2 regions of the Oceanobacillus sp. CAU 1775 genome follow, and region 1 is predicted to be linked to the other one. Evidence: a T-box and tRNA genes for the amino acid it is inferred to sense, from the RefSeq annotation. Region 1 holds a T-box; the other holds one or more tRNA genes.

Region 1 (16,099 bases):
GGAAGAAGCTAGAGAGCAGTTTGGATTCTTGCTTGAAGCTCTAGAACACGGTGCACCACCTCATGGAGGGATTGCACTCGGACTGGATAGAATCGTTATGCTCCTTGCAGGTAGATCAAATCTAAGAGATACCATTCTATTTCCAAAAACAGCTTCTGCTTCAGACCTCTTAACAGAAGCGCCAAACGAAGTAGCAAATGAGCAATTAAAAGAGTTATCTATTGCAATTGCAAAGAAAGAAACCAAAAATAAATAATAATTTTAAAAAGGGATACAGGCGAAAACCTCGTATCCCTTTTCTATTCCGATTTCCAAGCGTACGAACTATTTACTCAACATTTTAAAAAGGACAAGCCAAATAATCGATGAATTGTTTTAATAGCTTGCATCGATAATTTGGTTGTGTTAATATAAATTTACAATTAAGAATTATCCCTCAATCCTGATGTGTACGTTCATACAAAGTATTTTGACCGAACAACATTTGAAAGGGAGCCCGACGTTTCCATTATACAAATTGCCTTCATTGGCAATCACGTATGATGGAACAGGGCACCCACCTGCGAAAAGCGGGATCAAAACTTTACCTGGACGGCATAATCGGGATTGATCGGTACATAGAATAAAAAAACTGCGACGAAGACTAAAATCTTTGTAGCAGTTTTTTTAGAAAACCAGAATGAATAATGGGAGGATTATTTACTCTGATTGATTAGTTGTTCGAGATTCCCATTCTTGTCCATTCGAAAAGCAGGGGCTACAAATTTTTGTTCATCCTGTAAAACAGTCATTCTTCTTGCACGGTCCATAATTTGAATGAACGTTTGGTAATCCTCTTGAATGGTTTCAAGCTGTTTTTCGGTTTGCTCAAGCTCACGTTTTAATTGTTCGACTTTTTCTTTCAAGCTAATATTTTCTTTTTCTTTCATTTCAATTGTTGCTTTTGATTGATTTGAAGCATAATAGTCTTGTTTTAGGTTTTTTAGAAACGCTACAACTTTATCTATCGTTATTTCACTACTAGTTTCATTTTGAAAATCAAAGTTTGGTTTAGTAGGAAATTCTATTTGTTGCTTCACTTTAAGATTACCACTTAGTGCTTGTGAACGTTTCATTTCTTTTCTTTGTCTTTTTGCAAGGTCGATTGCATGAATATATTTATTACGTACTTCTGCATTCCAACGAAACCCACATGCTGCAGAGGTTCGATTCAATTTATCACCAACCTCGTCAAATGCATTTAATTGTGTGCTTCCTTCACGAATATGCCTAAGGACGGTTTCTGCTAATAGTAAATCATCCTCATGTGACCAGGCATCCTGTCTTACTTTGGCCATACGAACAACTCCTTTTTCTCTATAAAACAATAGAATATGTTGTTTCTATTTATTATTACCAGAGAAAGAGGAATTATACGTATTCTTTGAGTCTCTTTGAATTTTTTCATATACCTGTTTCATAGCCTTTTCAAATTTACCAGTTTCAACAGGGTGAAAATACTTCTGATTCTTAATTCTATCAGGCAAATATTGCTGTGGAACCCATGCTCCATCATAGTTATGTGGATATTTATAATCCGTGCCTCTACCCAATTCTTCCGCACCTTTATAATGTGCATCCTTCAAATGTAATGGAATATCTCCACTTTTTCCACTACGAATATCAGCTAATGCATGGTCTAATGCTTTATAAGCTGTATTTGATTTTGGTGATAAAGCAAGTTCTGTAATCGCTACAGCAAGTGGAATTCTTGCCTCTGGAAATCCTAAACGTTCTGCAGTTTGAACGGCTGCTAGCGCTCTAGGTCCTGCTTGTGGATTAGCAAGTCCAATATCCTCATAGGCAATAACTAGCATTCTTCTGGCAATACTATCTAAATCTCCAGCTTCAATTAATCTTCCTAAATAATGAAGAGATGCGTTTACATCACTTCCACGTATTGATTTTTGAAAAGCTGATAGGACATCATAATGTGCATCTCCGTCCTTATCATGTGAAAAACTCTTCTTTTGCATACATTGTTCTGATGTTGCTAAATCAATATGAATAATACCATTATCATCTTCTGGTGTGGACGCTGCTGCAAGTTCCAAACCGTTTAATGCTTGACGCATATCTCCATTCGCACTGTTCGCGAAGTGTTCTAATGCTTCATCTGTAATATCAATATTTAATTTCCCTAGACCATTCGTTTCGTCATCAATCGCACGAAGTAAAACTTTTTTAACATCTTCTGGTCCTAGTGAATTTAGTTCAAATAAATGACATCTACTTCGAATTGCAGGATTTATAGAGTGGAATGGATTACTCGTTGTACATCCAATCATTGTAATGAGATTTGTTTCTAGATGTGGTAGTAGAAAATCTTGTTTCGCTTTATCGAGACGGTGTACTTCATCAAGAATGAGAACGACATGCCCTGTCATTTTCGCTTCTTCAACAACTATTTCCATATCCTTTTTCTTATCGATTACTGCATTCAATAATTTCACTTTGAAACCAGCAGTCTTTGCTATGGCAAAAGCTGTTGAAGTCTTTCCTGTACCAGGAGGACCAAACAGAATCATTGATGCAAGTCGTTCTGCTTTTACCATTCGATCTATTAATTTACCCTCGCCAATTAGATGCTCTTGACCGATCACGTCATCTAAATGTTCAGGTCGCATACGTAATGCTAATGGTTGTTGTTTCATCTAAATCGCCCTTTATAAATGTTATAGTTAAAGCTTAATCCTCAAATAGCTTAAATGCAAGAGGAAGAGATTTCATGTTATAATATCAATTAGTGTAAAGACTATAAGAAAAGTAGTATAATGCTCTAATGAGTTTAATTATAGGAACAAATTTAAAATAATGATATAGATGATTTTGGTTTTTGGGAAGAGGTGCAGGAATGAAAATTACTACAAAGGGAAGATATGGACTTACGATTATGGTGGAACTTGCGAAACATTATGGTGAGGGTCCTAAGTCTTTAAAATCGATTGCGAAAGATAATGATTTATCTGATCACTACCTAGAACAATTAGCTACTCCTCTTAGGAATGCTGGGTTAATAAAAAGTATTAGAGGTGCTTACGGAGGTTATAAACTTTCAAAGGCGCCTAATGAAATAAAAGCTGGTGATATTATTCGTGCATTAGAAGGGCCGATTACTCTTGTTGAGGGTATAGAAGATGAAAAACCGGCACAGCAAGCTTTGTGGATTCGAATCCGTGATGCCATTAGAGATGTATTAGATACGACAACCCTTGACGACCTTGTCCACTCAGATGGTAACCAAGAATCAGAAGCATATATGTTTTATATCTAAGCCATGCTCACAATAACAATTAACTTTAACACAGCCACATAAAAAAAGTTTTACTCTAGTTAGAAGGGAATTTACTTTAATGGAAGAGATATATTTAGATCATGCGGCAACAACTCCAATGGATCCAAGAGTAACTACAGCAATGACTGCTGTTTTTAATGACGTTTATGGAAATCCATCTAGCGTACATTCCTCTGGTAGAAAAGCAAGAAAATTACTAGATGGTGCTCGTTATACAATTTCAAAAAGTATTCAAGCAGACGAAAAAGAAATATTTTTTACAAGTGGTGGAACAGAAGCCGATAATATTGCATTGATCGGTACTGCACTCGCAAATAAGGCGTCTGGAAACCATATTATTACTACCGTACAAGAACACCATGCTGTTCTTCATGCTGCTGAATATTTGGAAACTCAGGGTTTCGAAGTAACATACTTACCAGTAGATGAAAGTGGTCAAATTAAGATTGCAGATTTGCAAGAGGCTCTACGCGAAGATACAATTCTAGTTTCAATCATGTACGTAAATAACGAAACTGGTGTTATTCAACCAATTAAAGAAATTGGTGAAGTTATGAAAGACCATCAAGCTTATTTTCACACAGACGCAGTTCAGGCTTATGGCTTACTTGATATAAATGTTAAAGATTTGAATATTGATTTACTAACCGTTTCAGGACATAAGATAAATGGACCTAAAGGAATTGGTTTCCTCTATGCAAAAGAGACTGTAAAAATTAATACCCTTTTCTTTGGCGGTGAACAGGAAAGAAAGCGCCGACCTGGAACCGAGAATGTTCCTGCAATAGTTGGTCTTGAGAAAGCTGTTCAGTTATCAGAGGAAACGAAGAATAAAAAATACGGGGAATATCAACAGTATAAAAACCTTTTTATAGAACAATTTAAAAATGAAGAAGTTAACTTTGAAGTCAATGGGAGCATGAATGAGACTGTTCCTTCTATTGTAAATATAAGTTTTCCGGGTACAAATGTTGAACAAGTACTAGCGAATTTAGATCTATCGAAAATATCAGCTTCTAGTGGAAGTGCATGTACTGCTGGAAGTATTGAACCATCGCATGTACTTAGTGCAATGTTTGGAGAAGGTAACCCATGCACAACCAACTCAATTCGTTTTAGCTTTGGAATTGCGAATTCGGAAGAAAATGTAATAGAGGCTGCAAAAAGGATTGCAAAAATCATAAAAAGATTAATAAATTAAGGAAAGTGATAAATATGAATGAAAATAAAAACACTCGTGTCGTTATTGGGATGAGTGGTGGAGTAGACTCATCAGTTGCAGCATTGCTTTTAAAAGAGCAAGGCTATGATGTTGTAGGGATTTTTATGAAAAACTGGGATGATACAGATGAATTTGGCGTTTGTACCGCAACAGAAGACTTTGATGATGTTGTGCGCGTAGCAAATCAGTTAGATATCCCGTATTATTCGGTTAACTTTGAAAAAGAGTATTGGGATAAAGTGTTTACTTATTTTCTTGACGAATATAAAGCTGGTCGTACTCCGAATCCAGATGTAATGTGTAATAAAGAAATTAAGTTTAAAGCATTTTTAGACCATGCATTAGCTTTAGGTGCGGATTATTTGGCTACAGGGCATTATGCACAAGTTAGAAATGTTGATGGGAAAGTAGAAATGCTTCGTGGAGTAGATAATAACAAGGATCAAACTTACTTCCTTAACCAACTTTCAAGTGATGTACTAGAAAAAGTAATGTTTCCTTTAGGACATCTTGAGAAATCAGAAGTAAGAGAGATTGCGAAAAAGCATAACCTAGCAACTGCGACGAAAAAGGATTCAACTGGAATTTGCTTTATCGGAGAAAGAAATTTCAAAGAGTTCCTAAGTGAGTATTTACCTGCACAACCTGGTGAAATGCAAACATTAGCTGGTGAAGTAATTGGAAAGCATGATGGATTAATGTACTACACAATTGGTCAAAGACAAGGTCTAGGTATCGGTGGAGCGGGAGACCCGTGGTTTGTCGTTGGAAAGAATTTACAAGATAATGTACTTTATGTAGAACAAAGTTATGAAAATGAAAAATTATATTCTGATTCATTAATAGCAACAGATGTTAACTGGATAAATCCAGATGATATTAAAGAGAGTTTTACTTGTACGGCGAAATTTAGATACCGTCAAAAAGATAGTGATGTGAAAGTTACTATTTTAGATGATAATACCGTTCGTGTAGATTTTGCTAATAGCGAACGTGCGATTACTCCAGGACAAGCAGTTGTTTTCTATGATGGACAAGTTTGTTTAGGTGGGGCGACAATCGACAAAGTGATGAAGAATAAGGAACAACTGCAATACGTTGGTTAAGTTAGGAGCTTTGCAATGGATAAAAATAAACAAGCAATCGAATATATGAAAGATAGAAATTATGAGGAAGCAGCAAAGCTTTTTAATGAAATTATTGAAGAAAACCCTAAAGATCCAATCGGTTATATAAATTTCGGAAATTTATTGACTGAAATAAATGAAACAGAGCGTGCGGAAAGGTTTTTCTTGAAAGCAATTGAGTTAGATAAAAAAGCAGCAACAGCCTATTTTGGCTTGGGTAATTTATTTTTTGAACAGGAAAATTATCAAGAAGCTCAAAAGTTTTTCCAAACGGCAATGGCGAATGGTTTAGAAGAAGCGGATGTTTATTATTTATTAGGGCTTTCCTTACAATATCAGGACCAATTTAAATTGGCTTTACCATACTTGCTTCGTGCAACTGAACTAGAGCCAGAGGATGTGAATTATTTATTCCAATACGGACTATCCTTAGCACAATCAAACTTACTAGAGGAAGCTCAAACCGTTTTTGAAAAAGTAATAGCCATGGACTCAGAGCACAGTGATGCCCATTATAATTTGGGCGTCATTGCTGCATTTAATGAAGACCCTGATAAAGCACTTGAGCATTTTGATCTTGCATTAAAATTCCATCCTGAGCACTACTTAGCCGGAAATGGCAAGAAACAGATAGAGAAGTTTCTTAAAGAGAATTAAGCAACGAAATGTGGGGTTGTTTATAATGGAAAACGAAGAGAGTCTAACCGAAAAAAAGTTTATCAAAGGTACTGTACTATATACGATTTTCAACAACGAAGCGGAAAACTTCTCGATCGTAAAAGTTCTAATCGATGAAACGAACGAAGATTTCGACGAGAAGGAAATTGTAGTAAAAGGGTACTTTACACAGTTGACAGAAGAAAACATGTATCTCTTTTTTGGAGAATTTGAGGACCATTCACGGTTTGGTGTTCAATATCGGGTTGATTCTTATCAAACATATATCCCCGATACAAAAGAAGGTTTAATTAGTTACCTTTCAAGCGATTTATTTTACGCAATTGGTGTTAAGACTGCAACAAAAATTGTTGACCAATTAGGTGTAAATGCAATCCCGAAAATTTTAGATGACCCATCTTATCTAAACAATATTTCTGGTCTTAGTAAAAAAGCAGCAAACTCTTTATTTGAAAGTTTAGTAGAGCATCAGGGCTTTGAGAATGTTGCGATTTCACTATCAAATTATCAACTCGGTCTAAAAATGGCACAAAAGATTTATCAAAAATACAAGGAAGAGGCCATATCTGTGCTTCACGACGATCCTTATCAACTCGTATTTGATGTTGATGGATTTGGTTTTCAAACTGCCGATCGTATCGCTGCAGCAAATGGCATCTCCATGACACATCCAAACCGAATTGGGGCTGGATGTATTTTTGTCATTCAAAAAAGTATTCAAGATGGTCATGTTTATCTACCTATTGATGATTGTGTTGCAGAAGTTTATCAGCTACTAGGCCTATACCAACTTGAAAAAGAAGTCATCTTGGAAAGATTAGAAGCTTTAAACGCTGAAAAGAAAGTCATTGTAATAGATAAAAATGTTTATTTACCTTCCTTATATTATGCAGAAGATAATTTTGCAGGAAATCTCAACAGAATTATAAGAAAGCCAGTTGAATCAGAGACAACCCTAGCAGAATTATTAAAAATTACAGGTGAAATTGAAGAGGAAGAAGTACTGAGTTATGGGAAAGAACAATTTAATGCAATTGAGAAAGCATTGCATTCTAAATTAATGATATTAACGGGTGGGCCCGGGACAGGAAAAACGACAGTAATTAAAGGAATCGTTAAGGCTTATGCAACGATTCATGACCTTTCCTTAGATATAGATGATTATGAGAGCAAGGGAGAATTTCCTTTTGTCTTAACAGCACCTACTGGTCGAGCAGCAAAGAGATTAAGTGAGTCAACTGGCCTTCCAGCCGTAACTGTACATCGGCTATTAGGATGGGATGGGCATACCACGTTTGACCGTGATGAAAACAATCCACTATCTGGTCGCTTCTTAATTGTTGATGAGTTTTCGATGGTTGATATATGGCTTGCTAATCATTTATTTAAAGCAATTCCCGATAATATGCAGGTTTTAGTAGTCGGAGATGAAGATCAGTTGCCTTCTGTTGGACCTGGTCAGGTGCTCTCAGATCTTTTATCAAGTGAAAGAATTCCTATCGTAAGACTAAATGAAGTCTATCGTCAAAAAGAAGGTTCAAAAATCATCCAACTTGCACATGAAATAAAGAATAATGCATTGGAAGAAGAATCATTAAAAAATGCGAGTGATTTTAGCTTTATTCAAGCAAATGAAAGACAGATGGTCCAAGTGATAGCAACTATCTATAAGCGTGCAGTTGATAAAGGAATAGAACCGAATGACATTCAAGTACTAGCACCGATTTATCGGACAGAAGCTGGCATCAACCGAATTAATATTGAACTTCAAGAAATGATTAATCCAAAAACAGAGAAGAAGAAAGAAATCAAGGTGCATGATACAAACTATCGTGTCGGTGATCGGGTAATTCAGCTCGTTAATCAACCAGAAGATGGAATCTTTAACGGGGACATTGGAGAAATCGTTGCAATCTTTTTTGAGAAAGAAAATGTTGAAAAAAAAGAACAGGTTGTTATTGCTTTTGAAGAAAAAGAGATTGTATATGAGAGAAAAGACTATAGTAACTTCATGCATGCGTACTGTATATCCATTCATAAGTCACAAGGCAGTGAATTTCCAATCGTCATTTTACCTGTCTTATCCTCCTACTATCGAATGCTAAGGAAGAACTTACTTTATACTGCTATAACAAGAAGTAAAAAATCACTTATCATTTGTGGGGAAAAAGAAGCATTATTTCGAGGTGTGGCGACAATAGATACAAATAGTCGTTATACAACACTTGTTAGTCAATTACAACAAAGGTTAGAAACGGATAGTTCGCCAGAGACAGAAACAGATGAAGAAGAAATTAGTCCTTATGATTTCATGTAAAAAAAGTATAGTTCATAATATTTCTGGTTAGGCTATTATATAGTTCTTAATCAGGAGTTGATAGTGGTGGATTGTCCGAATTGTAGAGGAAGTAACCTAGGGAAAATAGGATTACACGCATATTATTGTTGGAATTGTTATATTGAAGTTGTCGTAGATAAAAATAAAATTAACTTACATCAAATAGAAATGGACGGAAGTCTGAGTCCACTAAATGATTTATTTACAGAAGAAGAAAGAAGTATTTAATGACTCCGATTAGTTAAAGAGCTTTAACTGTTTTAAAAGACCTTTCAACTATTGGAGGTGTTACTATGCTTCGGTTCCTTCAAAATAAAAATCTTATTTATTTACTATTATTTGCCATTTTATTATTGATATTCTCCTATCTGGTTTATAAAACATATCCAATCTACATTATCTTTTTCCAGTTTATCTGGAGAATATCACTTCCGTTTTTAATAGCTGGTTTTTTAGCGTATTTACTATATCCTTTGATATCCTTTCTAAACAAACACCAAATACATAAAGGTTTGGCAGTTCTTTTAATATATACGGTATTTTTTGGGGGAATAGGTTTTCTATTTTATCGTGTTTACCCATTAATTATTCAACAGTTAAATGACTTAACACAGAATTTTCCTGAGTTTATTAAAATGTATGATGACTTTATTTATAGTATATATGATTATACTGCTTTTCTTCCTGAGACCGTCCATGAAAAGGTGGATGGACTTTTTACTAATATAGAAGCGATTCTAGACCAATTATTAACGAAATTAATGAATGGGTTCATGCATATTTTCGATATGATTATAATCATTACTGTTATTCCAGTTTTAGTCTTTTATTTTATAAAGGATCAACAATTGTTAAAAGGATTTTTTATGAAAATCATTCCAACGAAAAATAGGCAATACTTTAAGAAGGTTGCTGAAGGAATTGATAAAAATTTAGGCGGATATATTCGGGGACAGTTAATCGTATGTTCGTTTGTAGCGCTAACAACTTTTCTGATATTTAAATGGTTGGATGTTCCATATGCCTTGTTACTCGCAATTCTCTTTGGAATCACAAATCTTATTCCTTATTTCGGTCCAATTATTGGAGCAATCCCTGCAGTTATCCTCGCGTATACAGTGTCTGCAAGCTTAGCTTTATATGTGATTATTGCTGTGGTTGTTATTCAAATTATTGAGGGGAACTTACTTTCTCCTTATATTGTAGGAAAGAGTATTAATATCCATCCGGTTGCAATTATTTTTGTATTGCTATTGGGTGGTGAATTATTTGGTGTGATTGGAATGCTTTTGGCCGTGCCGGTGCTTACTATTTTGAAAGTATTTTACATTCATTTATCCCCGTGGACGACTACTAATTGACATCATAAGGTTTTTTCAATATAATATCGTCAGAAGAATATATTTTAAATCGTTAAAAATGACCAGTACATAATTTTTTTGTTTCTAGAGAGGGATTTCATTGCTGGAAGAATCCTAACAAGAGATTATGGAATGCTACCATTAGAGTGCGGCTAATCCCCGCCGGTTTCAAACCGTTACCATGCTAGAGTGATGAATTTATATTCATAATTAGGGTGGTACCACGACAATCTCGTCCCTGCATTTGCAGAGAGGGGATTTTTTTATTTTATTCGCTATGTTAAAGTCCGAAGCGGGTTTATCCTCAACACCAATGAACTTTAACAGCGCCATTTCTGGAATAACAAAAGTATTTTATGGAGGGATTTTATATGAAACAGTTAACATCTGCTGAAGTTAGACAAATGTTTATCGATTACTTTAAAGAGAAAGATCATGCGGTGGAACCGAGTGCATCACTTGTACCGGTCGATGATCCAAGTCTTTTATGGATTAATAGTGGTGTTGCTACATTGAAGAAGTACTTTGATGGTAGAGTAGTGCCAAATAATCCGAAGATCGTTAATGCACAAAAAGCGATTCGTACGAATGATATAGAAAATGTAGGGTATACAGCAAGACACCATACATTTTTTGAAATGCTAGGTAATTTCTCAATTGGGGATTATTTCAAGAAAGAAGCAATCCAGTTTGCTTGGGAGTTTCTAACAAGTGAAAAGTGGCTTGATTTCGACGAGAATTTATTGTCAGTTACCGTACACCCTGAAGACGATGAAGCGTACGATATTTGGCTTCATGAAATTAAACTTCCTAAAGAAAGAATCATTCGTTTAGAAGAAAACTTCTGGGATATCGGGGAAGGACCAAGTGGACCAAATACGGAAATTTTCTATGATCGTGGAGAGAAGTATGGAAATGATTTAAATGATCCTGAATTATATCCAGGTGGAGAAAATAGTAGATATTTAGAAATCTGGAATCTCGTATTTTCTCAATTCAATCACAACCCTGATGATACGTATACACCACTGCCAATGAAAAACATTGATACTGGAATGGGACTAGAAAGAGTAGTATCAATAATTCAAGATGTACCTACAAATTTCGAGACAGACTTATTTATGCCTATTATTAATAAAATTGAAGAAATAGCAAATCTTACTTATGGGCAAGAAGAGAAAGCAACCACTGCTTATAAAGTTATTGCTGATCATATTCGAACAGTTAGTTTTGCTATCGGTGATGGCGCAATTCCATCTAATGAAGGCCGTGGTTATGTATTAAGAAGGTTGTTAAGAAGAGCAATTCGCTTCGCAAAAGACATTGGTATCGAGCAACCATTTATGCATGACTTAGTTGAAACAGTTGGTTCGATTATGAAGGATCATTATCCACAGGTTCTTGAACAAAAAGATTATATTATAAAGATAATAAAAGTGGAGGAGGAACGATTCCACGAGACTTTAAATGATGGATTAGAAATTCTTACTTCTATTATTAAACAAGAAGAGGCTGCAGGAAACAAAGTATTTCCTGGTAAAGAAGTCTTCCGTTTGTATGATACGTACGGGTTCCCTAAAGAGCTAACTGCTGAATATGTAGAACAACATGGTTTTACAATAGATGAAGTAGAATATGAAAACGAAATGCAAAAGCAAAGAGAGCGCGCTAGAAGTGCAAGGCAAAAAGTCGACTCCATGCAAGTGCAGAATAGCCTAATGAATGAAATCGATGTAGAGAGTAGCTTTGTAGGTTATGATACGTTAGAGTTGACTACTACTATTGCAACTATTTTTAATGAGACCGAAATAATTCAATCCGCTCAAGAAGCCGATGAAGTTTATCTCTATTTAGCAGAAACACCTTTCTATGCTGAAAGTGGTGGACAGGTAGCTGACACGGGTTGGATCTATACTGACAATGCTAGTCTCTATGTTAAAGACGTACAAAAGTCACCAAAAGGCCAGCATATTCATCGTGTAGTTGTTAAAGATGGTGAGATTGCGCAAGGTGATAAAGTAAGAGCGATTGTTGAAGAAAGGTTCCGTAATAGTATTATTAAAAATCACACAGCAACACATTTACTACATCAAGCATTAAAAGATGTGTTAGGAAACCATGTCAATCAAGCAGGTTCTTTAGTTACTCCTGACAGATTACGTTTCGATTTCACACACTTTGAAGCTGTATCAAGTGAAGCGATTGTAGAAATTGAGTCGATTGTGAACGAGAAAATATGGAATTCCATTGACGTAGCAATAAATTCAATGAAAATTGATGAAGCAAAAGAATTAGGAGCGATGGCGTTATTTGGTGAGAAGTATGGCGATATTGTTCGCGTAGTACAGGTTGGTGACTTTAGTGTTGAGCTTTGTGGTGGGTGCCACGTACGAAATACATCTGAGATTGGTTTATTTAAGATTGTTTCTGAAGGTGGAATTGGAGCAGGTACAAGACGTATTGAGGCAGTAACAAGTAAACTTGCTTACCAATACTTAAATGAAAAAGCTGAAATCCTAAATGAAGTTAAATCACTTGTAAAAGCAAATGAAGATAAACAAACAATCGAAAAATTTGCTGGCTTACAAAAAGAGTTAAAGAATCTACAAAAGGAAAATGAGTCACTTAGTGCGAAACTAGCTAATGTAGGTACTGCTTCCATCGTTGAGCAGGCAGAAGATGTATCAGGAGTCACTGTTTTAGCTCAACAAGTAGATGTTAAAGATATGAATCAGCTACGTAATATGGTAGATGAATTAAAACAAAAATTAGAATCAGCTGTTATTCTGTTAGCTACTGAACAAGGAGGAAAAGTTCAATTAGCTGCTGGAGTTTCAAAAGATTTAATTGAACGTAAATTACATGCTGGTCATTTAATTAAACAAGCTGCGGAAATTTGCGGTGGTGGTGGCGGTGGCCGTCCAGATATGGCACAAGCTGGAGGAAGCAAGCCTGAAAAAATTGCAGAAGCATTAGAATCCGTTAAGAAATATGTATCACAAACGATAAATGGCTAATGGGTTTGTAACTATCACTTGAAAAGGTTATAATGTTTTTAATATATATGATAGAATATGTGAAGTGGGAAAAACTTGGAATGAGGTGTCACAATGAGTTCAATTGATAAGACAATGAAATTTAATTTCTCAGACGAACCATTTGAACAAGATATTAAAACAATTCTTTTTACTGTACATGAAGCATTGCAGGAAAAAGGATACAATCCAATCAATCAAATTGTAGGTTATTTACTTTCTGGTGACCCTGCATACATCCCAAGACATAAAGACGCGAGAAACTTAATACGCAAAGTCGAACGAGATGAAGTAATTGAAGAGCTTGTGAAATTTTATTTGAAAGAGCAGAAAAACAATTAGATGAAAATTATAGGATTAGATGTAGGGTCGAAAACCATAGGTGTAGCTGTTAGTGATGCCTTCGGTTGGACAGCTCAAGGTATAACAACTATTTATTGGAATGAGAGTAATATTCCTTCTGCAGATGAAGAATTGAAGAAGATTATCGATGAGTATGAAATTACTAAAGCTGTCATTGGATTGCCAAAAAATATGAATGGCACAATCGGTGAACGTGGCGAAGCATCGCAGCGATATGCTAGACACTTTGAAAAGAAGTTTGGAATACCAGTTGTGTTGTGGGATGAACGTCTATCTACGATGGCTGCCGAAAGGGTCTTGCTTGAGGCAGATCTAAGCAGGCAAAAAAGAAAAAAGGTAATCGACAAGATGGCTGCTGTAATGATATTACAGGGGTATCTTGATCAAAAATAAATGAGGTGACTACATGCCATTAGAAGAACAAGAAAGAATCATCATTCCTGATGAAAACGGCGATGAACATTTATTCGAAGTATTATTTACATTTGATGTAGACGAGACAGAACAGTCATATGTTGCTGTTGTTCCTATTGAACAGGCTGAAGATGACGAAGTTGAAGTATATGCTTTTCGTTATGAAGAAAGAGACGATGATGAAGAAGATTTCTCTTTATTCCCTATCGAATCGGATGAGGAATGGGAAATGGTTGAAGAAATGCTCCAAACATTAGCAGAAGAAGAGGAAAATGAAGATTAACCATCTTAAATGTTTAATTGAGCTGATGTCTGAAGAGGACATCAGCTTTTCCCTGCATAAAATGATAGGGTGTTTTCCTCACAGGAAGAACTCGCCCAATAGGTGAAACTAAATGTTTATCACTGCATCAACAGATGTTTCACTTATTCATTTCATTGATTAAACCGAGTTAGAGGGAGAGGTCTTATGTCAAAAGGTAATTTCCTAAATAGATTTAGAGAAAATAGAAATGCCAAAGGTCAGGAAGCAAGTACGATTCGTAAAATTGTTTTTATCGTATTATTTTTAGTGACAATAGCCCTTGTAGTAGCTGTGTTTTGGGGTTATTCTTTCGTGAAAAGCGGACTAGAACCTGTGGCTTCAGAAAGTGAAGAAACAGTTGATATTGAGATACCAATTGGCTCTTCAACTTCAACGATAGCATCCATCTTGGAAGAAAATAATATTATAAATAGTGCACTTATATTTAGGTTTTATATAAGTTTTAAAAATGAATCTGGTTTCCAAGCAGGCGAGTATACGTTTAGCCCTACGATGACGCTCGATGAAATTATAGAATCACTTAAGAGTGGGAAGATAGTTCTCGAACCTACCCACCGGGTGACAGTTCCTGAAGGGTTAACTGTGGAACAAATAGCGGAAATCTTTTCTGGAAAGTTCTCCTTTACTAGTGAGGATTTTGTTGAAATTGCAAATGATGAAGATTATCTGAATGATTTAATAAGTAGATATCCTAATATTCTTTCAGAAGATATATTGCATGAAGATATACGAACACCGTTAGAAGGGTATTTATTTGGTATTACTTATGATATATATGAAGAGGACCCTTCCATTGAGTCCATTATTGAAATGATGCTAGATCAGACTAATTCGGTAGTGACTGGTTACCTAGACACAATAGCTAACAGAGATTTTACCGTTCATGAGGCACTCACATTTGCATCGATTATTGAAAAAGAATCCGGTGCTAATGATCAACGCCAACAGATAGCAGGAGTGTTCTATAACCGTCTAGAACAAGGGATGCGACTACAAACAGATCCAACTGTATTGTATGCACATGGGGAACACAAAGATAGGGTATTATATGAGGACTTAGAAATAGAATCACCATATAACACTTATTATATTGAAGGGCTTCCTATTGGCCCAATAAGCAACTTTGGCATGAGCTCATTTGAAGCAGTTATAAATCCAGCAAACAATAATTATTTCTATTTCTTACATGACAGTGCTGGAAATATTTATTATGCCGAAACACTTGATGAACACAACCAAAATATACAAACATATAGGTAAGACTTCGGAGAGCTTGAGTGATAACCGTAAATGTTATTTCTCAGACTCTTCTCCTTTTAAAAGGAATCGTATTTTATAAAAAAGAGGTATTATATATGGATGAACAGATAGAAAGCTATTTAGAGGAATGTTTACCTGCAAAGGATTCTTGGATAAAAGAATTAGAAGCATATGCAATTGAAAACAATGTACCAATCATGAGTAGTGTAAGTATTGATTATATGCTGAACTTAATTAAAATCCACAAACCTAAAAATATATTAGAAATTGGAACTGCTATTGGTTACTCTGCATTGCGAATGTCCGAAGCAAATCCGAATGCTAATATAACTACGATTGAAAAAGATGAAATAAGATACAATGAAGCCATATCAAACATTACTAAACAAAACAAAGAGAAACAAATCACAGTTCATCTTGGTGATGCTTTAGAAGTAATGGATCAACTAACAATAGATGATGTGACATTTGATTTCATATTTATTGATGCTGCAAAAGGTAAGTACCAAGACTTTTTTGAACTTGCACACCCACTGTTGTGTAAGGGCGGAATTATCGTTACTGATAATGTTCTTTTTCGAGGATATGTTTTACAACCTGAGCTTGCTCCGAAACGATTAAGAAATATGGTAAAAAAAATCA
Region 2 (16,099 bases), on a different contig from region 1:
TCAGCATTTTCTGTGACGACTTCAGCATAAGTTTTGTCCACTTCAGCATTCAGCGATAAACCACCCCAAAAAAGTAGCAAACCAGATAAAATTCCTGGTTTGCTACTTTTTTCTACTCATTCCCCATCAAATAAATCGATCCTACACCTGATTTAAATTCATGATTATACGTTCCTTCACCGAGTATAATCGAAAGTTTATTCGACTTTTGGGTGCCGCCTTGTTGATTTGGTAAATCGGAAACAATATTACCAAGCCCAACGTTTGCACGAATCGTTGCATTCAATTCTTCTAAATTCATAAAATCAACATGCACATTTCCTGCTCCAGATTTCATTTCTAAATCTTGATTACCAGCAACCTGAAAGCGTACGTTGCCCGCTCCTGATTTAGCGACAATCTTCCCACTGCAAGATTTTCCATTCACACTCCCTGCACCAGTATCAACCTCTAAGCGATTGCTGTCTATATTCTCTACAAAGATATTTCCAGCTCCAGTTCTTAATTCGATATCTTTTCCATGGAAGTTTGTGGCATCAATATTGCCCGCTCCAGTTTTCATAAGCATCGTTTCGAAAATAAGATTCTTTGCCTTAATATTTCCTGTTGCAGATTTGATCTTGTAATGCTCGGCGAAATCTTCCGGTAAGCGAATTTCTAGCTTCGCATATTCGCCACTACGTATATTTAGAATTCTTTTCTTTTGCGGGATTTCCGCCTCAACAACCAAGCGATCATTCACCAAGCTCATTTGAAGCTCTGGACCTTTTTCAAATGTTTCTAATGTAATGTCGACCTGTGCTTTATCATGAATAATAAATTCAATATTTACGATATCGGAGTGTATTTCAAATTCTTTTATCTGAGAAACTTTTACTGTATTTTCTTGGATGACAGGTTCCTTCTTATTTTTAAATAGATTAACCATGCTCTCACCTCTTAGGATTTATTTTCTAACTCTTAGTTTAAGTAAAAACCCGTTTCTAAGATACATCCTGATGGTTGAAACATTCTCAGACTTAAGGCTGAATTTTATTTTTTGTCATAAGACTTAGGCTCACATAACCGATAAATGAAAGCACAACAGCAGTTACAACCGAATGCATGCCAAAGGGCTGCGGGTAAAAGTTTTCAAAGATAATATAGCTACTAACCCCAATAATAATAGATGCTAGTGCACCGTATTTATTTCCGTTTTTCCAATATAAGCCAAGAACAATTGGCCAGATAAACGTCGCTTCTAACCCACCCATTGAAAAGAGATTTAGCCAAATAATTAAATCTGGCGGCTGCAAGGAAAGGAAAATAACAATAATGCCAAGAATTGCAGTGATCCACATACTTAATGAGCGTATTTTTTTCTCTGGTGCTTTTGGTTCTATGTAATTTAAATATACGTCTTTTACAATTGTTGAGCTTACAAGTAGTAGCAAAGAATTTACAGTAGTCATTATTGCTGCCATTGGTGCTGCAAGAACGATTCCCGTTAACCAACCAGGTAGAACTTCTTGTGCAACGAGTGGCATGACCGTGTCCCCTACTTCAATTCCTGGAAGAACTGGACGTGAAAGCGCACCAATTAAGTGCATATTCAGCATGATAAAACCGACCACAATTGTACTTATGATAATCCCACGGTGCATGGATCTTGAGTTTTTATATGACATTGTACGAATAGCAATTTGTGGTAAAGCGACAACTCCGACACCAACAAGCACCCAGAAGGATGAAACATATGCTGGAGTAAGCGTACCTTCTGCTCCAAATGGAGTTATCAGATTAGGATTTTCAGCTGCCATATTAGAAATGATATTCGGTACACCTCCACCAGCAACAATAACAGCCACTAGTAAAACCAATGTACCCGTCACCATGATGATTCCTTGAATAGCATCAGTTAGTGCAATTGATCGAAAACCACCAATAATTACATAAATTAAAACCGAAACAGAAAAAATCAATAAAGATGCTAGATATGGAAGTCCTGTTAAGGATTCAATCAAGCGTCCCCCACCAATCCACTGGGCAGACATTGCTGAAAAAAGAAAGATTAATATACTTAATGATGACAAAATCACTACCCATTTGGATTGATAACGCTCTTTTAAAAAGTCGACAATCGTAACTGCTTTATATCTACGAGTCACAATAGCGAATTTTTTTCCTAAAACCATTAATACAAAATAACCTGTAACTAACTGCGACATCGACAAAAGTACCCAGCCAAGCCCTTGATTATAAGCTGCTCCAGGCCCACTTAGAAAACTACTCGCACTTCCATAAGTCGTAACCATTGTCATTGCGAGAACGAATCCGCCAAGACTTCTTCCACCGAGAAAGTATTCTTGAAGGAAGCTATTCGTCGAACGTACATATTTACTTGCCCATATCCCAACCCCACTAATGAGGACTAAGAATATTAATAATGGAATAATCGCTTCCCAATTTACCATTCATCGCTCTCCTCATCTTCAATTGGTACTTCAACAAAGAATTTCTTTATTACAAAAATCACAAGTACTACCATCACGACAAATCCCAAGACACAACTATAGAAAAACCATGCAGGGAAGCCAAAAACATAAGAGTACTCCGATGGATCTTTGCTACCTAACCCATAGGCAAAGCCATACCACCAGAAAAAATTAAAAAGTGCCAACCCTACACCAATCAAAGCTTCACGATTGGCTATTTTATTTACATCGTATTTATCTAACGATTCCAAGAGAACCCTCCTCGTGAAAAAATCTATGTTTATATTCTATCGGAGTATCTCCCTTAAGTGAAGTACTAGATTTAATCTTATAAATTTTTTGCATAAAAATAGACCCAGCCTTTTAAAGCTGGATCTATCATTTTACAACCTACTTGTTTTTCACTTTTTTACTAAAACTTACTTTAAGCACCTTATCCTTCACGTCATTCATTTCAATAGTTACTTTATCAACACCATCTGTAACTGTAAGGGTTGCATTTTTGTCTTTTAAAATATCAACTTGTTTTTTATTTAATAGAAGATCACGAGGTTTCTTTTCATTGAAAATATTGATTAGTACATGATCTCCATCATTTACAACATCTAATTGTTTTGTATGAATGGTTGCTGTTCCATTATTTTTCTTTGGTTCGATTACCACATAATTCGGTTCCTCTGGTTCTTCCGGATCTTCAGGATCCACCACTGTTCCTTCAGGGACGAAACCGTAAGACTCTGCTTCTTCAGCACTAACAAAGAATATACGTTTTTCAACTGGAACTGTTGCCCATGCATTTGGTTCCACATATTCCATCGTGTCAGAGTTACCTACATAACGCAGGAAGCCTTTTTGATCATCGTTTGCTCGGAATGCGAATGGTAGTTCAAGCAATGGATTTTCTGGATTCCAAATCCCTAAGCCTTGATCTTTCGCTGTCTTTACTGCTTCTTGGTAGAGTGGGTATGCTTCTTCATCAAAAGGTGCAATGAAGTAAGATGTTGCTAATCCATCTTTTACCATTTGCAAGTTAATATTCATCCCATCTGCCGCACGGATTACTTCTGCTAAAACTCTACCATAATCATCTGTCGGTTGATCACCAATCTTTAGATAAATTTTGTCGCCTGGCTGAATCAATGATGTAATATGATCTGTTGCTAAATCACCAAAATATTTCTGATTCGCATTAATTTCTGCTCTTTCAGGTGCTTTATTTTTTGCTGTATACGTTTCTGCTGTATCCATATTTAAGAAGCGAATACGAGTTTCTCCAAATACAGGATCTTGGATACGGATAGTATCACCGTCTGTAATCGTAGCCACTGTTGCTTCATAATAACCAGCTGAAGATGGAGGTGCGGCTTGTTCTTCACTTTTTACAATGTCCGACTGTTCAGTAGGAATGAGCTGGTACGTATTATATTGACTAACAATCGCCGTTAGATCATACCAGTAACCTGCTTCAACCTGTGTAATATCTAAAGCATTTTCCATTACTCGAAGCGTGGTCCCATTAAAGTCCTCGTCGATAACTGAAACGTTATAACCACCGCCTGCTAGACTGTCAGGAACTCTGTTAATATATCCTTGTAATTGAACAAGCTGTCCTTCAAAGCCTTCTGCAATTGCTGGATTTTGTAAATCCTCTAATGTAATTTGTTTCGGCTCTGGTAATGTTTGATTCTCTGCAATAATTTCAACAGATACCGGTACTACTTCTTTCAAGCCATTATATGTTGCAAGTTCACCGGTAACAATAACTTTATCTCCCTTAACGACATCAGGAAGATTCCCTTGTGTATATGCAAATAAGTTAATACCTGCTGTTTCATCTTGAATGTATGTTGAGAACTGTGCACCATTACTGATAGCACGGTTGTCTGCTGTTACAACACCTTCTACTTGAACAATTGTCCCATCAGGAAGATTTCGTGCTTCTTCAAGTGAATATTCACCTGCTCCCGGGTCTCCTGGTTCACCTGGCTCTTCAGGTGGGTCCACTGGAGTAACACCGTCCATTGTATGGCTTCCTAGGTATGCAAAAGTATTTGAAGCATATGCGTCCCATTCATTCGTATTATAAATCGTTGATGGTGAAGTAACTCCTGGTACACGAACGAGTGTAACATCTACTCCAAAGTTCTCACGGACACCGATTTCACCAACAACATCAATCACTTCATTATTTTTATTTAAAGAAATAGCATCATCGCCATTAAAATTAATGACAGCATTATTCGTTACATCAGCTTTTGCAAGAATTGCATCATCAGCACTTGCATGAGCGAGTATGAAAACTTCACCATGTTCTAATGTTCCAGATAATGTAAGTGTTTGTGAAGCTGTTGCCGCTCCATTAGAGTAAAGAGCCACTTGATAGTCTGACAAATCTACCGTACTGCTTGTCCCATTATAAATTTCAATCGCTTTATTGAACGAACTACCTTCCACATATTCCGAAATAAATAAGTCGTCAGCGACATTTTCACCGTTTTCAGCAGAAGCTATCGTTGCGAAAGCCCCTGTGAAATTCATAAATACTACAGCTAAAATAAGTAAGAGATTAAAAACTTTAAGCGTTAATGATTTTTTCATTCTCTTCCTCCACATTTTTTTATTCCCTCGAATTCAAGGGTCAATTACAATATTACATATAGTAGATTAAATTGGTATTAACTTTTCGTAAATTTAAACAATTAACAGAACTTTACACCTAGATAAGGAGTAAAAGGGTTATTTTGTCCTTCCTCTCCCTTTTTGAAACAGTACGAAAGTTGGATGTTTAAGTTTAGCTCCTTAAATATACTTTGCTTGATTTACTTACTTTTTAATCATATAATCAAATATGCATTATAAATTTAGGGGCCATAGTATAATGGGATTACATTTGCATGGCATGCAAAATATCGGAGTTCGATTCTCCGTGGCTCCATACAAAAATAAACAAATCAAAAAAAGACACAAAATCTTAATGGTTTTGGTCTTTTTTATTATATATTCAAATACATCTTGAGGACATTATCGTTGAATTAAAATAAAGTAATGAACTACCCTTACCAAGTAGGCAAAGGATAGTTCATTTTAAACTTTTGCAACGATTGTTGTAACGTTAATTCTTATACTCAATCGGTTCATCTTTTCGGTATTCTTCATCAATAATCAAGATAGGCTTGATGGAAACACCTTTACTGGAATCTGCAGATGCTTCATTGATTTCTTCAAATTTGTAGTAGTCGTTTAGTTTATCGAATGGGAATTTTCCTTGTTTATGGTATTCCACAATCTTCGGAACAGCAATTTGTGGAACAACATCCCCCATGCTGACACCAATAATTTTACGGTTACCCATTACTAATTCCATATACGTACTGAACTCTACTAAATTCGGAGTTACAGCTAATGGAACACTCACCCCACGTTTTGATAGAACTTCGATAGAGGATTTGATAACTTGTGATACACCTGTCGTATCAATAGAATAGTTAACACCTTTTCCACCTGTAATTTCTTTCATACGTTCTTCAAGATTTTCTGTTTTACTATTAATTGTATGCGTAGCACCTAGCTCTTTTGCTAATTCTAAGCGTGAATCATGGATATCAACTGCAACTACAGTATGGCAACCTTCAACTACTGCTGTCATTAATGCGGAAAGACCCACTGTACCTGTACCAAATACTGCAATCGATGAGCCAGTCTCTGGTTTTAGTGCATTCGCTACTGTACCATAACCTGTCATTAACCCACATCCAAGTGGTGCTACTTTACGTAAGTCGACATCTGAATCCACTTTAATCACATTATTTTCACCAGTAATTGTGTAAGTTGAGAAAGAACTTTGTTTCAAGAAGTTAGAAACTGGCGTACCATCTTCTCTATAAAATGTATGTGATCCATCATGACGTTCTCCACCGCCCATGTTTAATTCAACAAAGTCATCACATGCTGATGGGTAGCCCGTACGACAGCTGTCACATGCTCCACAATAATCATAAGCTAAAACGACTTGGTCATCTACTTCTAATCCTTTAACAGCGCTACCAACCTGTTCAACAATTCCAGCCCCTTCATGGCCAAGAACGATTGGCATTGGAACAGCCAACCCGCCTCCTAGACGCATTCCTTCATCTGATTGACAAATTCCGCTCGCAACCATTTTCACAAGAACTTCCGTTGCATGCAGTTCACCAAGCTTAAGTTCCTCCATTTGATAATCTTCATTCACACCATTAATGACAGCTGCTTTCGTCGTCAACTGACATTCCCCTGAAACTACATTTGCTACTTCTTCTTTTGTTTTCATTTAAATTCCTCCTTAAATTTTAAAACTTAAATTGGATATGTGTTTTTTTAACTAAACCGTTTTGTTAAGCGCTTTCATTACCAATGTTAAACTATTTTTAATGGTTATTATATTCCTAATGTTGTATGCTTGTACTACCACAAAAGGAGTAGATAATATGTTAGGTATACCTACTTTTGAAGAGCAATTTGCAAAATTGGATGATTTAGAGACACATGAGGAAAGATTAATTAAAGTTTTGGAAATATATCTGAAGAACTTTCCGGTAAGTAACGTTTATCTTTGTAGATACTCTCCGATTGGTTTTTTAGGAGAAGGTGTCATTGCTCTAGAAGATAATGAATTACGATATATTCATAATGAACGCTATGATGTTAGAACAGTGCCAGCTATAATGATAGCCATCAAGGAAAAAAAGGCAGTTTTTGTTGGAAGAGAAGAATTATTCAAGATCACTTCTAGCAACTATATTCTAAATAAAAATTTGAGTGGATTTTTGGTGTCTCCTATTTTACAAAGGGGAAATGTGATTGCTTTTCTTTACACTTATGTTTTTGAAAATATAGAAGTAAAAGAAGAACTACTCGAAGCAATTGCTCAATTTGGCAAGCAAGTCGGGAACCGAATCAATGAAACGTACGCAGAACAAAAATTGCTAAGTAAACGTGAATTTGAAGTAATGAAACAAATTGCAGATGGCTGCTCCACTAAGGAAATAGCGACAAATCTTTCACTAAGTGAATTAACAATAAAGCAATATGTAAAACTTGCGAGAGAAAAGTTAGGCGCATCCAATCGAGCACATGCAGTAGCGAATATGTATCGGCTGGGGATTTTATAGGGGCTGGCGTAATAAAGAGAAACAATCGTGGGGTTTTTTTATTTATTTCCATTAAATTTAATTCGTTATTTTAAAGAATTCATGCTATACTAGTCTAGCGATGAGCTGATTTGTGTAAGACGAGGAACAAGGTATTGATGTGAATGTGAACCACATCGTTCACTCGCCACAAATTTCGTGAACGCCTATATTTATATAGGCGTTTTTTATTTGGATTTTTTTAAAGAATTGTTTTTCTAATTGGAGGTTTTTGGTTTGAAGAACAAGATCACAAACTATATAATACTATTTAAATAATCGAAAGTATTAGGTCTATAAATAGGAGATTAATCATGCAGATTGTTTATGTTATTATTTCCTCCATATTAGCAGTACTTAGTATTCTTCCTTGGATCACTCTAAACACATCTATAGATTTTCTGGAAATCATTACGTTCGGACTAACGGGCTGCGCTGTTTTCCTGCCATCCCTTTATGCATTGCTTAGTTTACTTATCGCACTCCTGCTGAAAAAAAGTGGAATAAAGTTATTTCTAATGATTAGCAGTTCTCTATTTTTTATTTTTAATTTAGTTATGGCTTTGGTTGGGATATTCGGCTTTCAGAATCCTTAAGATGATAAAGCTACCTGTCTTTTACAAAGTTGTAAACTAACCCTCTTTAGATTTTATTGCAAGGTAATGTAGTGGTCCGCCAAATATTAAGCCTGCAAGAGCGATTCCAACAAAAACGGGTAAGTAGGAAAGTAATTCAATACGATTACCTAATGAAAAGTCTATAATCATACGTATAAGTGTTACAATAACCGGAGCAGCAATCGACCAAAATAATATTATCTTAACGTTTTTTCGCAAGACCTCACCTCATAAATTTGAAGTATTGTATTCCAACCTATATTGAATCAATTGATTTTCTCTTCCTAAATAAGTCTCGGTACCTTTTCTACTTACTTCCTTAAATCTAAGCTTTTCAAGCATTCTTTGTGAACGTAAATTATCTTCATGCGTTTCTGCCGTGAATAACGTGATCCCAAAGTTTTCATTGCCATACTTCATTGTGTGGAGCATCGCAGTAAATCCCAGACCTCTCCCCCACATCGTGCTATCACCGATAGCAATTCCTAATTCTGCTGTACTTTCTTTTATAGCTGCTAAGTCTGCGTAACCAATCATTTTCTCATGATGCTCAATCCCCAACCGGATAAAATCTTTCGCATCCTGCCGAACACAGTGTAGCCACCACTCGTAAAGTTCCTCTTCACTTCTATTTATTTCCCACTCATTCGCCATACAGAACTTTTCATCTTTGCTCCAAACGTGCACATATTCAAAATCACCTTCTGTAATTGGTCTAATCTTTATGGAATGTGAATGTAATTCTTTCATGCCATTCTCCCTGTCCCCTTTACTCTTTTGCAACCATCAATATGATAAAAATAAATAGTAAACCAGATTACCCGTATTTTTTAGTGTATTTAACAAGCCCAAATAAAATAGCTATGATAAGAATCAGTGAAAAGCCTGTAGCCAAGATCTTGTTTTCACCAAATAAAGAAGCTAACAGAACATCATAAGTTGGAACTCCTAATGCATAAAGTAATGGTAAAACTAATAGGCTTGTTGCTATACCAGCAATAAATACAAGCACATACTTTTTATTCATCTAACTCCCTCCTTATAAAATGAATACCTTTTATCTACTTTGCTAAACTTCTATATTCTATGACTCTATTTTTAAGAATTCGATCGGAACATCTTTATGCAATTTAAGGCTTAAATTTTTAAATCGACTTATTTGCTCGCTGTCTGAGATTTGATATTCAGCATGATGAATTTTTGCAGAATACATACTGAAGTCTTTATCGCTTTCGTTTACCCAGAATTCTATTTTCAAGGATTCATTATCGTCCTCGAAATGAACAGTCAGCTGACCATCTTCTAACGCATATGTCCCTTTCTTAAAATTAATAGAATCGGTATCCACTTTTCCATTCGAAAAAGCTAAAGTCATAATAGAATCATAGCGATTAGGGTTATCGAAATTCTCTTGTGAAATTGGACTTGGAATATATGCAATATCAAAAGTTTGGCCAGATAATTCGTCATCGTCATTACAAGCTGCAAGCATTAGGACAAATAAAAGTATCGGAAAAATAATAAGCTTTTTCATGATTACTTCCCCTTTCTATCGGAATACATAATATTTAGTTATCTTTACATACGAATGAATTTGGAAAAAGTTTCAATTTGTTCTAGGGATTTTGTTGTAAATTTATATTAATTCTGCGCTTAGATACTTATCTCTAATCTAATCCCATTTATCAAGCATAATAATGGCCCCAGCTAAAAAGATTATAAACTGAGGCATTATAAATTTTATCTGGCTACTTTCTATAGTAAATTGTACCATTAAAAATAAGCATAGCACCCTTTCTTTAAGGCGCTATGCTTATAATTCTCACTATTTTATTACTTCATAACCTAATTTCTCGATCGTTTCTTTTAGATCATCTTTTGTTACTTCGGATTCATTGATTGATGCTTTTACTTTACTTGAGTTGAAAAGCACTCTCGCTTCTTCTACTCCCGACATCTTTTTCACCGCAGTTTCTATCTTTTTAATACAAGACGGACATGTAAGGGGCTCTAATTGTAATTGAATATTAGTCATTAAAATCCTCTCCTTTGTTGTTCTACCTCTATTATATAGGGTGAATACTTTTAAATCTTTGACCTAGGTCAATTATTATATTAATAAAGTGTGGTGCTTTTTCTTACTAACTATAGTGTAAGCTATTTTCGATTTTCCGTAATTGACGGAGGTCAAGATTTAGGAGAAATTCTATTAATTTAGTCGTTCTGCATAAATACGCATTGCATCTCGCATAAATTCTGCAAGTCCATCCCCGAATTGGTCAATATTTTTTGTGAATCGCTCATCACTCACATACATTTCCCCTAGATTTTTAAATGCCTCTGGCGAATAGCTTCCTACCTTTTGAAGGAATGTATACCAGTCGTGGATATACTGCTGTGCAATGTCTGAGTCTGGTTTCTCATGGCGAACATTCGCTAGCCTTTCATAAATTGTATTGACTTCTTTTTCCATGTCTTTTACTTCTAGATTTGATTTACTGTTAATTTTGGCATTCGACTGATCGACCGCCTTGTCACCCCAGCGTTCTCTTGCTTCTGCCTCATATGGATTTTTACTAAAATCAAAGCCTTTAAATTTATCTTGATTTGTCATTTCAATCTTTCCTTTCATATTTAAAATAGTCTTGTCAATTGTCTCGATTAATTGCTCAAGTTGTATTTTCTTTTGTGTTAGCATTTTCCGCTGTAATTTTAAAGCTTCCGTTTTATCGAAGGTCGGATCCTGAATAATCTCTTTTATTTTTTTCAACGGAAAACCAAGCTCACGGAAAAATAGTATTTGTTGTAGCTCTTGAAGATTTTCTTGTGAGTACATGCGATAACCTGATGCTGTTATATCGTCGGGGGTGAGTAATCCTATTTCGTCATAATGATGTAGTGTGCGCACACTAATCCCCACTAGGTCAGCTACTTCCTTTATCTTCATGCTAATCCCTCCTCACTTTTTAATATAATCTATAACGTAACGTGAGAGTCAATACTTTTTTAGAATAGCCCATTCTTTCTAAATTCAATCCCCTTCTAGACATTTTCACCATATAGTGAAGGGAATAGTTTGATAGGAGGCTAGTATTTATGAATCACTATCCATATGATGAAGAAGATAGACAGTTTAATTTGCCAGGGTATTTATTAGGGCAGATGTTCGGCGGTGGTCAACAAGCCCCGCCATTTGGACCACCTAGTTTTCCAGGGGGGCCAGGCGGCGGGTTTCCTGGTGGTGGAGGCTTTCCTGGAGGGCCCGGAGGAGGTTTCCCTGGGGGTGGCGGATTTCCTGGAGGAACACTGGGTGGAGGTTTCCCTGGGGGTGGCGGATTTCCTGGTGGAACACCGGGTGGAGGTGGATTCCCAGGTCAACAGCAAGGGCAAGGTGGACCACCAACTTCACCACCACCTGGATTCACTCCGCAGCAAGCACAATTCCAAACTTTCGCAGTTGATCCCGGAGCAATTCGCGGCTGTCTTTTCCGTTTTACGTATGTATGGCTAAGACGTGATGCATTCTGGTTTTACCCTGTATTCGTAGGCCGCAATTCAATTGCAGGCTACCGCTGGAGAAGAAATCGGTGGGTTTATTTTGGAATTGACTTAGAGCAGATTCAATCATTTCAGTGTTATTGATTGGTGTCAGCATACCTTAGGTGGTGTGCTGATTTTTTTGTTTTAGTGGTTGAGAATGGTAGTTTGAGCTGCGAATCCTGAAGTTGTCACAATTTACCCCGAAGTCGTCACAGAATATCCCGAAGTGGACACAATTTCCACCGAAGTTGTCACACAATATCCCGAAGTTCACAATTGGGGGCAGCGTAGCTTTTGCTACAGACTGATTCTCGCACTATTATTTGGTAAATAATGTTAATTTATGCTCAAATGCTGAAGTTCACAGTGAAGTCGCTGATGTTCACATGGAAGTTACCTAATGTTCAAAATTAAGTCGCCGATGTTCACATAGTTCCCGCCCAAGTTCACAATTGCCTCCCCTCCACAAAACCCAAAATCCCACCACACATTAACACATCTTTACCAAACTCTAACCATTTTCTAATCTATCTCACATCACACTCTTACTCTCGCAGTCTAAGATAAGTAATCAAGGAGGGGTTAGGGATGGCAATAGAAATTTTTAGAAGAAAAGAACAAAAATACTTAATTACACTGGAACAATACAATGCACTTATACAGAGAATTGCTCCTTATATGAGACCTGACAAGTTTGGGGATGAGGGCAGGTACACGGTGACTAGTCTTTACTTTGAAAGCGCAGATAATAAGATTTATTACGAGACTAAGAACAAGCTGAGGTACAGGCAAAAGCTCCGACTACGTGTCTATAATGATGCTGATTTAAACAGTACTGCTTTTTTTGAAGTAAAACAAAAGCATAAGAAAGTTGTTAATAAGCGGAGGATGCTAATCCCGCTTTCGGAAGCCTACAGGTATTTACATGAAATGGATGAAGATCTCACAAAATATGAAACTTCAAACCAACAAGTACTTAGAGAAATTGATTACTTTCGTAAACTATATCAGTTAGAACCTGGAATGGTTGTAAGCTACGACAGACATGCTTTACATGGCATCAAGGATAAAGAACTGCGAATGACTTTCGATTTTAATTTACGATGTAGAAATGATGATTTGCAGGTAGAAAACGGACCTTATGGTGACTTATTTATTGATGAAAATTTAGTTGTACTTGAGGTGAAGGTAAATGATAGTGTGCCTTTATGGCTCACACGGATTCTGCAAGAGTTAAATTGTGAGCAGCGCAGTGCGTCAAAGTATTGCACAAGCACGGAACTTTTAAATAATATGGCCCCACCAGTTGGGACTGCATTAGAAAACGTAACAATAGGAGGAATATAAATGGATATATTTAATCAAATTTTCGGTTCGGGTGGAACGGACGGGTCGCTAGTTCTTACCTTAACAGCAATGACATTAGCATCTGTCTTGAGTATTTTTATTACGTTAGTTTATCAATTTACTTTTACAGGTGAACGCTATTCGCAGAACTTTGTCCATACAATTATTATAATGAGCGTGGTCGTATCTGTGGTTATGAATGTGGTTAGCGGGAATGCAGGTGTGGCGTTTGGTTTATTTGCAGTATTTTCCTTAATCCGTTTTCGTAGTGCTGTGACGGACGCGAAGGATATAGCTTATATTTTCTTTGGACTTTCGGTTGGGATGACATGTGGTTTGTATCAATTTGAATTAGCGATTATATTGACTTTCTTTGCGAGCATTTTATTTTATCTACTTTATAAATTTGAATATGGAAAAGGCAAAGATACGCAGATTCTAAAGGTAACTGTTCCAGAAAACTTAAATCATGAGAATTTACTTGATGATGTTTTTGAAGCGTTTACGATTTCTAACCATTTACGACAAGTAGAAACGACAAATCTAGGAACGATGATTATGTACACGTACGCGATTCGGACAAAAATGGAGACCAAGGATAAAGTTTTACTTGATCGCATAAGAGAAAAAAATGCGAATTTAAAAGTCTCCTTAACATATATGCAAAACGAATAAAAATAGGGTGAGGCCAAATTATGGCGCTCACCCATTATTTTGTTTCATTTAAAATTTCATCCACAGTTTCTTCTACTTCTACTCTAGTCATTTTCTCTTGACCTGCATTCATTGCACGTAATGTCTTCTTCGCTAAAGCTAGAGGTATTTTACAGAAAAGAATTATATTTTTCGTTTTTAAGTCTTTCATATATTGATCTGCTTTATCAAGATTCCCCCAAGCATAATCAAACATATCTTCTCGAGTCCAACCATCTGGAAGGAAACGAACACCACGCTCGGCATCTTCATCTTGATTCCTTAGCATATTCACAGCTTGAAGGCCACGTCCATAGCCCAAAGCTAATTCATAATCTGTTTCAGTACCATCATACCATCGCCAAATATCAGATAGCATGACACCAACTAACCCAGCAACATAATAGGTGTATTCATCAAGATCTTCCTTTGTTTGTACGACGAACTCTTTTTCTACCCATTTCGCCATACCTTCAGCCATTTCACTCGTTGATTCCATTACTTTAGCTACAATATCATCAGGACAAATTTCCACCCAGTCTGCGAGTCTAAGTGTTACTTCAGGTAAATCATCATGATATGGCTCTGTTAGGGCTTCATATGCGGTTCTATCAAATTTATTCGCTTTCAATAGTTCACTCGTTGCTTCCAGTAATTTAATTTTACTTTCTGCAGGCATTGTTTCATGATCTTCAATTTCATCAATTGCACGCATGCATAAATAAGCAGCACCTACTGTTTTCCGAAGTGTTGGTTTTAATAATTTTATTGGTATATAAAAAGTTCTGCTCGTAAGCTTTAAAATATGCATTGCTTCTTTTTGTAAATTCGCTTCCGTACTCAAATTATTTCCTCCTTCAAAACTGAAGTAATACAAGTATAACAAAAATGTGCCGTTATTTCTTGTTTATTGTTAACTTTGCTTTTGAATGAGCTTTTCCTATGCTCTACCTTGTAAATTCATGGAAATGCAATTAAGATGGTATTTGTACTTTAATTAGATTGTTCAAAAGGAGGATAAAAAGGACCTAGAATTTCGAGGCGGAAAAGCGAGCATTCGTGCGAGATTCGAAGCGTCATTTTTACCGGACTTTTGAACTTACATCTAAATGTGAAAGGTGTAACATCATGGATAAACGAGTGTACTTTTTAATGACCGTTTCCTTTGTTGTAGGAATGGTTGAGTTAATTATTGGGGGAATTTTAGATCTGATAGCGATTGATTTAGGTGTAAGCATAGGGCTTGCTGGAATGTTAATTACCATTTTTTCATTAACATTCGGGATTTCAGCGCCAATTCTTCTCGTTCTCACAGCAAAAATGGAACGAAAAAAGCTAACAACAATCGCGCTTTTTGTGTTTTTATTCGGGAATATTCTTGCTGTAATCAGTCCGACATACAGCATTCTATTTATAGGAAGAATTATTTCTGCGGCGAGTGGATCAATATTAATTATTCTTTGTATTGTGATGGCTGCAAATATTGTTGAACCCAGGTATCGTGGAAGAGCGATAGGTATTGTAAGTATGGGGGTTAGTGGTTCGCTTGTGTTAGGGGTCCCAATTGGCTTAAGCCTAGGAAACTTCTTTGGATGGCGTGCTCCTTTTCTTATGATTGTCATTCTAACGGTTATTAGTATGATTGGTGTCCATTTCTTTATGGAGCGAGTCCCACCAAGGCCAGTTAGCTCAATAAAAGAACAATTCCAATCACTGAAAGATAAAAAAATCTTATTCGCGCATTTGACTGTCTTCGCTCTTTTATCTGGTCATGCCGTGCTTTATGCTTACTTAACTCCTTATGTAAAAATAACGATGGGATTAGGTGAAAATAGCATCAGCTTGATCTACCTTGTTTTTGGTATTGCTGCCGTTAGTGGCGGTGCAATTGGAGGAACGATGGCTGATAAGTTTGGGGTGCAGCGTGTTTCTTTAACTGTAATCATTACTTTTATGATTGCGATATTCTTATTACCGCAAACGACTACAATACTTCCATTATTTATTCTTGCATTGGTAGTATGGGGCGTCATGAGTTGGGCGATAAGTCCACCCTTACAGAGTTATCTCATGGATAATGCTCCCGAGACAGCTGATATGCAAGTAAGTATTTATAACTCTGCACTTCATTTTGGGATTGCTTTCGGATCGTTCATCGGAGGAATCGTTGTCGATCAAGCATCAATTGAATGGAACCCATACGTCGGAGGCATACTCGTTGTAATTGCTTTAGGAACAATGCTTATCTCTCTCAAGCAAAAAA

The links. A T-box is a leader RNA that pairs with one kind of tRNA and senses whether it is charged. The one in region 1 lies ahead of alaS (alanine--tRNA ligase), so its partner is inferred to be a tRNA-Ala.
Region 2: it has a tRNA-Ala gene. The T-box ahead of alaS (alanine--tRNA ligase) is inferred to sense a tRNA for this amino acid. The anticodon was not compared.

Annotation. Positions count from the first base shown of each region.
Region 1 is NZ_JBTLRO010000004.1:295,542-311,640, forward strand. It holds gene aspS (aspartate--tRNA ligase) at 1-256, shown strand, start outside; RNA gene ssrS (6S RNA) at 437-611, shown strand; gene ACXYMZ_RS09400 (RsfA family transcriptional regulator) at 696-1,337, opposite strand; gene ACXYMZ_RS09405 (replication-associated recombination protein A) at 1,383-2,693, opposite strand; gene cymR (cysteine metabolism transcriptional regulator CymR) at 2,894-3,313, shown strand; gene ACXYMZ_RS09415 (cysteine desulfurase family protein) at 3,393-4,535, shown strand; gene mnmA (tRNA 2-thiouridine(34) synthase MnmA) at 4,550-5,662, shown strand; gene ACXYMZ_RS09425 (tetratricopeptide repeat protein) at 5,678-6,340, shown strand; gene recD2 (SF1B family DNA helicase RecD2) at 6,366-8,678, shown strand; gene ACXYMZ_RS09435 (hypothetical protein) at 8,742-8,927, shown strand; gene ACXYMZ_RS09440 (AI-2E family transporter) at 8,993-10,060, shown strand; T-box leader at 10,104-10,303, shown strand; gene alaS (alanine--tRNA ligase) at 10,432-13,077, shown strand; gene ACXYMZ_RS09450 (IreB family regulatory phosphoprotein) at 13,171-13,437, shown strand; gene ruvX (Holliday junction resolvase RuvX) at 13,438-13,851, shown strand; gene ACXYMZ_RS09460 (DUF1292 domain-containing protein) at 13,865-14,155, shown strand; gene mltG (endolytic transglycosylase MltG) at 14,342-15,457, shown strand; gene ACXYMZ_RS09470 (O-methyltransferase) at 15,553-16,099, shown strand, end outside.
Region 2 is NZ_JBTLRO010000012.1:21,444-37,542, forward strand. It holds gene ACXYMZ_RS15435 (hypothetical protein) at 1-80, opposite strand, end outside; gene ACXYMZ_RS15440 (DUF4097 family beta strand repeat-containing protein) at 113-928, opposite strand; gene panF (sodium/pantothenate symporter) at 1,020-2,453, opposite strand; gene ACXYMZ_RS15450 (YhdT family protein) at 2,447-2,725, opposite strand; gene ACXYMZ_RS15455 (thermonuclease family protein) at 2,865-5,072, opposite strand; tRNA gene ACXYMZ_RS15460 (tRNA-Ala) at 5,339-5,409, shown strand; gene ACXYMZ_RS15465 (NAD(P)-dependent alcohol dehydrogenase) at 5,587-6,780, opposite strand; gene ACXYMZ_RS15470 (response regulator transcription factor) at 6,938-7,621, shown strand; gene ACXYMZ_RS15475 (hypothetical protein) at 8,272-8,475, opposite strand; gene ACXYMZ_RS15480 (GNAT family N-acetyltransferase) at 8,485-9,006, opposite strand; gene ACXYMZ_RS15485 (hypothetical protein) at 9,074-9,283, opposite strand; gene ACXYMZ_RS15490 (hypothetical protein) at 9,341-9,790, opposite strand; gene ACXYMZ_RS15495 (heavy-metal-associated domain-containing protein) at 10,082-10,291, opposite strand; gene ACXYMZ_RS15500 (MerR family transcriptional regulator) at 10,466-11,209, opposite strand; gene ACXYMZ_RS15505 (hypothetical protein) at 11,353-11,898, shown strand; gene ACXYMZ_RS15510 (VTC domain-containing protein) at 12,385-13,143, shown strand; gene ACXYMZ_RS15515 (DUF4956 domain-containing protein) at 13,144-13,818, shown strand; gene ACXYMZ_RS15520 (squalene/phytoene synthase family protein) at 13,853-14,680, opposite strand; gene ACXYMZ_RS15525 (MFS transporter) at 14,965-16,099, shown strand, end outside.